DNA from 3 places in the Nocardia rhizosphaerae genome. Region 2 is predicted to be linked to each of the others. Evidence: riboswitches for the same ligand, from Rfam matches in the RefSeq annotation. Region 2 holds a riboswitch; each other region holds the start of a gene.
What was found. Region 2 has a riboswitch for cobalamin ahead of metE (5-methyltetrahydropteroyltriglutamate--homocysteine S-methyltransferase). Riboswitches for the same ligand answer to the same signal wherever they lie in the genome.
Positions count from the first base shown of each region.

Region 1: it holds a riboswitch for cobalamin, as region 2 does, so the genes downstream of both, ACFOW8_RS25145 (ABC transporter substrate-binding protein) here and metE (5-methyltetrahydropteroyltriglutamate--homocysteine S-methyltransferase) in region 2, are expected to answer to the same signal.
Region 3: it holds a riboswitch for cobalamin, as region 2 does, so the genes downstream of both, ACFOW8_RS20415 (methylenetetrahydrofolate reductase) here and metE (5-methyltetrahydropteroyltriglutamate--homocysteine S-methyltransferase) in region 2, are expected to answer to the same signal.

Region 1 covers NZ_JBHSBA010000015.1:640,124-643,355, reverse strand. The annotation lists gene ACFOW8_RS25150 (FecCD family ABC transporter permease) at 1-178, opposite strand, end outside; gene ACFOW8_RS25145 (ABC transporter substrate-binding protein) at 175-1,212, opposite strand; cobalamin riboswitch at 1,242-1,435, opposite strand; gene ACFOW8_RS25140 (acetoacetate--CoA ligase) at 1,441-3,232, opposite strand, start outside.
Region 2 covers NZ_JBHSBA010000007.1:337,219-340,450, reverse strand. The annotation lists gene ACFOW8_RS16350 (pyruvate carboxylase) at 1-1,017, opposite strand, end outside; cobalamin riboswitch at 1,269-1,466, shown strand; gene metE (5-methyltetrahydropteroyltriglutamate--homocysteine S-methyltransferase) at 1,598-3,232, shown strand, end outside.
Region 3 covers NZ_JBHSBA010000014.1:48,155-51,386, reverse strand. The annotation lists gene ACFOW8_RS20420 (short-chain fatty acyl-CoA regulator family protein) at 1-326, shown strand, start outside; gene ACFOW8_RS20415 (methylenetetrahydrofolate reductase) at 416-1,405, opposite strand; cobalamin riboswitch at 1,439-1,607, opposite strand; gene ACFOW8_RS20410 (glycoside hydrolase family 76 protein) at 1,773-2,978, shown strand; gene ACFOW8_RS20405 (TerD family protein) at 3,038-3,232, shown strand, end outside.

The DNA of each region.
Region 1 (3,232 bases), on a different contig from region 2:
GCGGCAGCCGGATGTAGCGCACGATGCGGTCGGTGTCGGAGCCGGTGAAGTCGGTGAACGCCGCGATCGCCTGGTCGGCGGACATGGCGTGCGCGCCGACCAGGATCGAGGCCGCGCAGGCCAGCGCCAGCGCGGCACCGGCGACGAGCAGACCGGTTCCGCGGACGGCGCCGGTCACCGCCCGAACAGCTCGGGGTGGATCAGCTCGGCGACCAGTTCGGTCGCGTGCGCGATCCGCACGCCCGCCGCGCGGTCCGCGAACAGGTACGGGTGCACCGCGCCCGCCTTGACGGCGGTCAGGTCGGCGAAGGCCGGGTTGCCGACGATCCGGTCGACCTGCGGTTGTGCGTCGGCCCTGGTGTAGGTGGCCTTGCAGCACTGGCTGGTGAGGATGATGTCGGGATCGCGAGCGATGAGCTCCTCGGCACCGATCTGCACATTGCGGCGCGCGGTGAGATCGGCGAAAGCGTTCTCTCCGCCGGCGGCCTCGATGATCTGGGTGATGAAGTCGATGCCGCCCGCCGCGGTGTAGGTGCCGTCGTCCTTCGGGGTGATGACCGCCACCCTGGGCCGCGGCGCGTCGCCGACCTTCGCCCGCACCGCGTCGATCCGCGAGCGCAGCTCGGCGATCACCGCGTCGGCCCGTGCCGAGGCACCCCAGAGCGCACCGAGATCTCGCAGGTCGGCGTAGACGTTCTCGAATCGCACGGTCTTCGGGTCGATGGCCTCGTCGGCGAGGCCGTCGGCGCTCGGGCACAGCGGACTCAGGATCCAGGTCCGCACGCCGAGGTCGTGCAGGTCGGCGCGGGTGCCGACACTCTGCTGCGCGGCCTCGGCGAACACCCCGTTGTAGCCAGACAGCACGAAGTCCGGGTTCGCGGCGAGCAGTTCGTCGCGGCTCGGCAGCTTCTCGACGTAGTCCGCTTTCGCCTGCGCGTCCTGGTATTCGGGCAGTACGGCGGCGTCGAGGAAGGCCGTCCCGACCAGCCGGCCACTGACGCCGAGAGCGTGCGCGATCTCGATCGAGGGTTGATACGCGGCGTAGATGCGTTGTGGCGGTTCGGGAACGGCGATGTCGATCCCGCAGTTCACGCGGGAGACGGCGTTCGCGCCGCCCGCTTCGGGGCCGGGTTGCACACCGCAACCGGCGACAACGATCGCGCAGGCGATCAGCGCGCCGGTACGTAGGCGCGCGAAAACAGACGGGGTCACGGTATCGGCCTTCCAGGTCCTCGTGGAACGGTTACTGCATGGCCGTGGCCGGTCTCCTGGCTGACGGGAGTGTGCGCGGCGGATCCACCTTCCCAGGGCTGGTTGCCCCAGTGGCTCCGGTCGACAGTCGTCGACCGGATCGATCCGCCGCTCCCGATCACAGTGGCGAGGGCCGCACCGGTTTTCCACCGGTTTCCCGAACACCACGGCTCGGGGACTGTACCAAGCTCACCATCCCGGTCGGTCGGTCTCCCCCACCCTCGCTTTCCGGGCGAAGCGGGCATACCACTGCAGCAGGGCCGGATCGTCGACGGCACCGGGATCAACGACGTCCTCTGGGTCGGCACCCTGGAGCACCTTCTTGACCGGGACCTCGAGCTTCTTGCCGGTGCGGGTGCGCGGGACACCCGGTGCCGCGATGATCTCGTCCGGCACGTGCCGCGGGGAGGTGCGGGTGCGGATCACGGTGCCGATGCGCGCGCGTAGCTCGTCGGTGAGAACGGTGTCGGGCGCGAGGACGACGAACAATGGCATCCAATAGCCGCCGTCGGGTTGTTCGGCGCCGATCACCAGGGTGTCCGCCAGCTCGGGGAGGTCGTCGACGGCCTGGTAGATGTCGGCGCTGCCCATCCGGATGCCGTGCCGGTTCAGGGTGGAGTCGGAGCGGCCGTGCACGACGATGCCGCCGTGCTCGGTGACGGTGATCCAGTCGCCGTGCCGCCAGACACCGGGGTAGTCCGCGAAATACGCCGCGCGGTACCGCGATCCGTCCCGGTCGTCCCAGAACCCGACCGGCATCGACGGCATCGGCGCGGTGACCACCAGCTCGCCCACCGCACCGTGCACCGTCGTGCCGTGTTCGTCCCAGGCCGCCAGCGCCACCCCGAGATACGGTGCGGACAGCTCGCCCGGCCGGACCGCGACGGTGGGCGCGCCACCGGCGAAAGCCGACACCACATCGGTGCCGCCGCTGATCGAGGCGACCGGAATGTGCGCGCCGACCTGGTCGCGCAACCACAGCGACGACGACGCCGGGAACGCCGACCCGGTGACGCCGATCAGGCGCAGGGCGGACAGGTCGTGATCGCGGGCGGGCACGAGACCGGCCTTCGCGCAGGCCTGAACATAGCCGGGGCTGGTGCCGAGGACCGTCACGCCGAGGCGAGCCGCCAGCTCCCACAGCGCGTCCGGCGCAGGCGCGGACGGGCTGCCCGGATAGCAGACGATGGTGGCGCCGACCAGCAGTCCGGCCAGCTGGAAGTTCCACATCATCCAGCTCGGGCTCGTGTACCAGAAGAACGTGTCGTCGGCGCCGATATCGGACTGCAGGGCAAGCGCTTTCAGGTGTTCGAGCACGACGCCGCCGTGACCGTGCACGATTCCCTTGGGACGACCGGTGGTGCCGGAGGAGTACAGCACCCAGAGCGGGTGGTCGAAGGCGACCTGCTCCGGGACGAAGGGCGCGTCGACAGGTGCGCTGGCGGCAGCCCAGTCGAGCGTGCCGTCGACGTCGTCGTCGAGCCGCGAGACCAGCACCGTGGCGCGCAGGCTCGGCAGCGCGGCGCGCAACTCGGCGATCTCCGCGCCACGGTGATGGTTCTTGCCGCCGTAGCGGTAGCCGTCGGCGGCGACCAGCACGACCGGGTCGAGCTGACCGAGCCGATCCAGCGCGGCCGCGGCGGTGTAGTCCGGCCCGCACGCGCTCCAGACAGCCCCGAGGCTCGCGGTCGCCAGGAAAGCGATCACGGCCTCGGGGATGTTCGGCAGGTAGCCGACCACCCGATCACCCGGCCGAACCCCGAGTTCACGCAGGGTGTGCGCGAATCCGGCGGCCCGGCCCAGCATTTCGGCCCAGGACAGCTCGGTGACGGTGCCGCCCTCGTCCACCGACACGATCGCGGGCCGATCCGTCCTCGCCTGCTCGAGCACCCTGTCCACGTAGTTCAGCCGGGCCCCCGGGAACCATTGCGCTCCTGGCATTTCCGCGGAGGCGAGCGCGACCGGCGGCCGCTCCCCCAGC
Region 2 (3,232 bases):
CTGCAGTGCCGCACCACGAATCGCCACCGTGTCCTGGCTCAGCCCGAGTTCGGCCAGGGTCTCGCCCGCCGCGATCCGCAACTGCGACTGCACCAGATCCACATCGGTGATCTCCTCGGTCACCGTATGTTCCACCTGGATACGTGGGTTCATCTCGATGAACACGTGATTGCCGCGCTCATCCAGCAAGAACTCCACCGTGCCCGCGTTGATGTACCCGATCTGCCGAGCGAAAGCCACCGCGTCCGCACAAATCCGTTCCCGCAGTGCGGGATCCAGATTCGGGGCGGGCGCCAGCTCGATCACCTTCTGATGCCGCCGCTGCAACGAACAATCCCGCTCGAACAGGTGCATCACGTTGCCGTGCTGATCAGCCAGGATCTGCACCTCGATATGCCGCGGATTCACCACCGCCTGCTCGAGGAACACCGTCGGATCACCGAACGCCGACTCCGCCTCCCGCGACGCCGCCTCGATCGACTCACGAAGCTGCTCGGGCGCGGCCACCCGCCGCATCCCACGGCCACCGCCACCGGCCACCGCCTTGACGAAGATCGGGTACTCGAACTCCCGCGACGCGGCCAGCAACGCATCGATATCGGCACTCGGTTCACTCGACCTCAGCACCGGCAGCCCGGCTGCCTTGGCAGCAGCGATCGCCGTGGCCTTGTTACCCGCCATCTCCAACACCGAGGCCGACGGACCGATGAAGGTGATGCCCTCCCGCTCACACGCGGCAGCCAGATCGGGATTCTCCGACAGGAACCCGTAACCGGGGTAGATGGCGTCGGCACCAGCACTCTTGGCGGCCTCGACTATGGCCTCGATCGACAGGTACGCCCGGACCGGGTGCCCCTCCTCGCCGATCTGATAGGACTCGGCCGCCTTCAACCGGTGCACGGAGTTGCGGTCCTCGTGCGGAAACACCGCGACCGTTCCGATGCCTAGCTCGTATGCCGCGCGGAAAGCGCGAATGGCGATCTCACCACGATTGGCGACCAAGACTTTCGAGAACATTGGAACACGGTACCCGGCGTTAGATCGGGCGGTGAACACGCAGGTCGCTTCGCCACAATCTTCACCTCGGACGCCGCGGACCTGCGATGTCGTGTTCATCGAACCGTCACATCAGGCCACCGTCCGCGCAGGTCGCGGCCGTGGGCCGAGCAGGAGTGTGGCGACGGTCGCACGGGAGGCCGTATGCTGGACGGCGCAGCTGGTTCGCCTGCGCGGTGGAAGAGTCGGAGCCCCGACCTCCCGCGCCGGCGTCGAAACCCGAGCGTGGAGGCCTCCGCGCCGGGTGAAGAGGGAACCCGGTGGGAATCCGGGACTGTCCCGCAGCGGTATGCAGGAACGACCGCCGTCATCAGCACTGGGCCCGATGCCCGGGAAGCGACGGCCAGTAGGTCGGTCGATCACGACCGGTGCCCGCGAGTCCGAAGACCTGCCGACTGTGCCGGATACGCCGTATCCGGCGGCCACCGCCTCGTGGATCGGGCGCGCGACCACCCAGTGCGACCTGTCGTGTCCCGACAGGTCTACCGAGTGTCGCCCGCGTCCGGAAAAGGGTGAGGGTCTCCCCGCACGACACTGGAGAATCTCCGTGACTGTTTCGCACTCCCCGTTCACCGCAACGGTCCTCGGTCTACCCCGGATCGGCCCGAACCGGGAACTCAAGCGCGCTACCGAGTCCTACTGGGCGGGCCGGGTCGACGCCGCGCAGCTGCACCACGTCGCCCGCGACCTGCGCCTCGCCCAGCTCGCCGACCTGCGCGACGCCGGACTCGACTCGGTTCCCGTCGGCACGTTCTCCTACTACGACCAGATGCTCGACACGGCGGTGCTGTTCGGCGCGCTGCCGCCGCGGGTCGCCGGGATCGCCGACCCGCTGGACCGCTACTTCGCGGCCGCGCGCGGCACCGACACCGTCGCCCCGCTCGAGATGACGAAGTGGTTCGACACCAACTACCACTACCTGGTCCCCGAGCTCGACGCGGCCACCGAGTTCGGCCTGCACCCCGAGAAGCTGCTGGCGGAGCTGGCCGAGGCGATCGAACTGGGCGTGCCTGCCCGTCCGGTCGTGATCGGTCCGCTCACTTTCCTGAAGCTGGCCAAGTCCGCGGGCGGCGCGGCGCTGCACCGGCTGCCCGAACTGCTCCCGCTGTACCTGGACCTGCTGGCCCAGCTGGCGAACGCCGGTGCGCAGTGGGTGCAGATCGATGAGCCGGTGCTGGTCACCGACCTCACCGAAGCAGAGATCGACCGGGTCCGCGACACCTACACGGCCCTGTCGGCCGCACAGGACCGGCCCGCGATCCTGGTCGCCTCCTACTTCGGGCACACCGATGCCGCGCTGGCGGCGCTGGCCGACACCGCGATCGAGGGTGTGGCCCTCGACTTCACCGCGGGCACCGACGTCGCGGCGGTGGCCGCCGTGCCCGCGCTGTCGCGCAAGCTGCTGGTCGCCGGTGTGGTCGACGGCCGCAATATCTGGCGCACCGATCTCGACACCGCGCTCGGCACCCTCGGCAGCTTGCTCGGCAGCGCGGGCTCGGTGGCGGTGAGCAGCTCGTGCTCGCTGCTGCACGTGCCCTACTCGCTGACCCCGGAGACCGGGCTGGACGAGCGGCTGCGCTCCTGGCTGGCCTTCGGCGCCGAGAAGGTCGCCGAGATCCGGGTACTCGCGACCGCGCTCACCGACGGCACCGACGCCGCCGCCGCCGAACTGACCGCGGCCCGCGCCGCGGCCGAATCCCGCCGCGACGATCCGCGGCTGCACAACCCGCGGGTCCGCGCCCGCCTCGCCGAGCTGGACGACACGTCGCTGACCCGCCTACCCGCCGACCAACGACGCGCTATGCAGCGCGAACACCTCGACCTGCCGGTGCTGCCGACCACCACCATCGGCTCCTACCCGCAGACCTCGGCCATCCGGCTGGCCCGCGCCGCACTGCGCAAGGGCGAGATCGACGAGGCCGAGTACGTGCGCCGGATGCGCGCCGAGATCGCCGACGTGATCGCGCTGCAGGAGAAGCTCGGCCTGGATGTGCTGGTGCACGGCGAGCCCGAACGCAACGACATGGTGCAGTACTTCGCCGAACTCCTCGACGGTTTCGCCGCCACCGAGAACGGCTGGGTGCAGTCCTACGGCACCCGTTGCGTGCGCCCACCGATCCTGTTCGGTGACGTCTCCCGCCCCGAACCGATGACGCTGTCGTGGATCGGCTACGCC
Region 3 (3,232 bases), on a different contig from region 2:
TCGCGGCGATGCCCGACGGCCGCAAGTACTTGTGGCTGGCGCGGACCACCGACGAGAGCACGCCCGGATTCCTCTCGCCCACCCGCGATTTCGCGATCGGGCTCGGCTGCGACATCGCGCACGCCGAACGGTTGGTGTATTCGACCGGGCTGCCCTTGCACGACGCGTCGGCCGCGGTGCCGATCGGGTCGGGGTGCAAGGTGTGTGAGCGGCCCCAGTGCGCCCAACGCGCGTTCCCGCAGTTGGGCCGTGGCATCCGCGTCGACGACAATCGCTCGGCCACCACTCCCTACGCCCACGACGACTACCTGCCACGCGAACGCTGACCCGCTGTGGTTCGCCGGCACGGCGACTCCTGTTGTCCCCGTGCCGGATCCACGCGGTAGCGTTTCAACGTGTCCGCTCCGAGCTGCGGCTATGCGCTGAGTGGTGCGGCGGTCACCCCGTAACCGAGGTTGGTCAACACCTCACTGGTCGCCTTCGCGAAATTCAGCGTGATGAAATGCAGACACGGCGCACCCTCATCGATCAACCGCTGCGCCATCTCGGTCGCGATCTGAATACCCTCGGCACGCACCGCCGCCTTGTCCTCCACCGGGCCACTGCCCGCCGCACGCCGCAACCGTTCCAGCACCACCGGCGACAACGGCCGACCACACAACTCCTCGGCCCGCTCCACCGTCCGCAACGACGTGATCGGCATCAACTCCGGAATGATCGGCTTGGCACCCTCCACCGGATCCAACGCCACCACCCGATCCCGCAACCGCAGATAATGCTCCACGTCGAAGAACATCTGCGTAATCGAATACTCCGCGCCCGCACGCAACTTCGCCGCCAGGAACCGGGTATCGTGATCCAGATCCGGCGAACGATGATGACCCTGCGGGAACGACGCCACCCCCACATGGAAATCACCCAGATCACGCACGATCCGCACCAGTTCCTCGGCGAACTCCACACCCTCGGGATGCCTGGTCCACTCCCCCAGCGGATCACCCGGTGGATCACCACGCAACACGAGAAGGTTCCGGATGCCCGCGTCGGCGTAGGAACCGACGAGCGCGCGCAACTCGTCGATACTGTGGCCGACGGCAGTGAGGTGGGCGACCGGCAGCAGCGTGGTCTCGGTGGCCAGCTCACCGGTGATCCGCACGGTGCGGTCCTTGGTGGAACCACCGGCACCGTATGTCATCGACACGAACGCCGGATGCATCCGCTCGAACTCGCGCACCGCACGCCACAGCCTGGCCTCACCCGCCCCGTCACGCGGCGGATTGAACTCCACCGAGAACGGGACGCGACCGCTCGCGGCCGCATGGATGGGCAGGCTCCGCGCCACCGAATGCCCGGTGCCGCGGGCGGTTTCACCGCAGTACTGCCGTCCCGAACCGATCTTCGTCATAGCTGTTCTCCTAGCCCCGTGCCCGGCACAGCGGCAGGTCTTCGGACTCGCGGGCACCGACCCCGCGGGTCGACCTACCGGCCGTCGCTTCCCGGACACAGTCCGGTGCTCGAATGACGGCTTTCGTTCCTGCTCACCGCTGCGGGACAGTCCCGGATTCCCACCGGGTTCCCTCTTCACCCCGAAACGCCACATGGGAGGCGCGGGATGTCGACACCGGGCCGAGCGGGGACTCCCGACATCCAGGCCACCGGCGAACCAGCTGCCCCGACAGCATACGACACGTTCACCACGGCGCACCGGCGCCATTCAGACGGCGGCCATCCCCGCGCGGGACTCTCGGCGTTCGGAAAGGGGTTATACGGGTATGGATCGCCGGGTCGACGGGGTCAGTCGGCGCACCGTGTTGTTCGCCGCGGGTGCGGCCGTCGCCGCGGCCGGGCTGGCGCAACCCATGCCCGCCGGGCCGATCACGCGGGTCACGGCGGCGGGACCGTCGGGGAGTGCCGAGCGGGCGGAACTGGCGGAGCGGGCCATTGTGGCGCGGCATGTGCGCACACTGTGGGGGCATTCGGGGTGGCGGCTCGGGCTGCTCGTCTGGCCCGCGACACCGGCCGACCAGTCGTTCCTGCGGTGGTGCTACTGGTGGCAGGCCCACCTGCTCGACTGCGCGATCGACGCCGCGCACCGCCACAGCACCCCCGAACGGGTGGCCAGGGTGGCCGCGCTGGCCTATGGCATCAGGACCCGCAACGTCACCGGCTGGGCGAACCGCTACTACGACGACATGGCCTGGCTGGTGCTGGCGCTGGACCGGGCCGACCGGCTGCTCGGCGTCCGGTTCGACGGTGCCGTCGACGAACTGCTGACCGCGCTGGACGACGGCTGGAACCCGGAGGTCGGCGCGGTGCCGTGGCGGCGCGGTGACCGCTACTACAACACCCCCGCGGTCGGCCCGACCGGGATCGCGATGGCCCGGCTCGGCAGAGTGCCGCGCGCCGCGCAGCTGGCCGAGTTCCTCTACACGCGGCTGCACGACACCGGCACCGGGCTGATCCTCGACGGTGTGCACGAACCGGACGGGCGGGTACAGCGCGACATCCACACCTACTGCCAGGGCGTGGCGATCGGGCTGAACACCGAATTGGCCGTACGCACCGGTGATCCGGTGCACCATCGGCGCGCGAGCGCCCTGATCGAGGCGGTGGCGCAGCGGCTCACCACCGACGGGGTGATCGCCGCCGCCGACACGAACGACTCCGGGCTGTTCATGGGAATTCTCGCCCGCTATCTCGCCGAAGCCGCACTGGTGCTCGGTAACAGGACCGCCGCCACGATCGTCCACACCTCCGCCGAAGCGGCGTGGCGCAACCGCGCCGAGGTCGACGGCCTCCCCCTGTTCGGCACCGACTGGGCACGTCCCGTCACCGCCCCGAACCAGCCGGGTACCTTCCTCCAACTCACCTCCTCGGCCACCGCGGGCTCGGCCAACCTCAGCCGCGACCTCTCGGTCCAGCTCAGCAGCTGGATCCTCCTCGAAGCCGACCACCAGCTCACCGCCGCGGACCGCTGAACCGCGAAACGGCCCGTGCCGGTTGCCAAGTGGGTGGCGTTTACGGCATCTTTACGTGGATGACCGGCTTACCGTTCCAGCCCCGTCCACTCGCCCACGTCACGATGGGGCTCGGGTGGGATCCGGCCGATCGCGGCGGGTTCTTCCGGCGGGGGAACTCCGACATCGATCTCAATGCCGCCGCGTTGCTGTTCGCCGGAACGGATTTCGTCGATGTGGCCTACCACGAACAGCTGACCTCACGGGACGGTTCG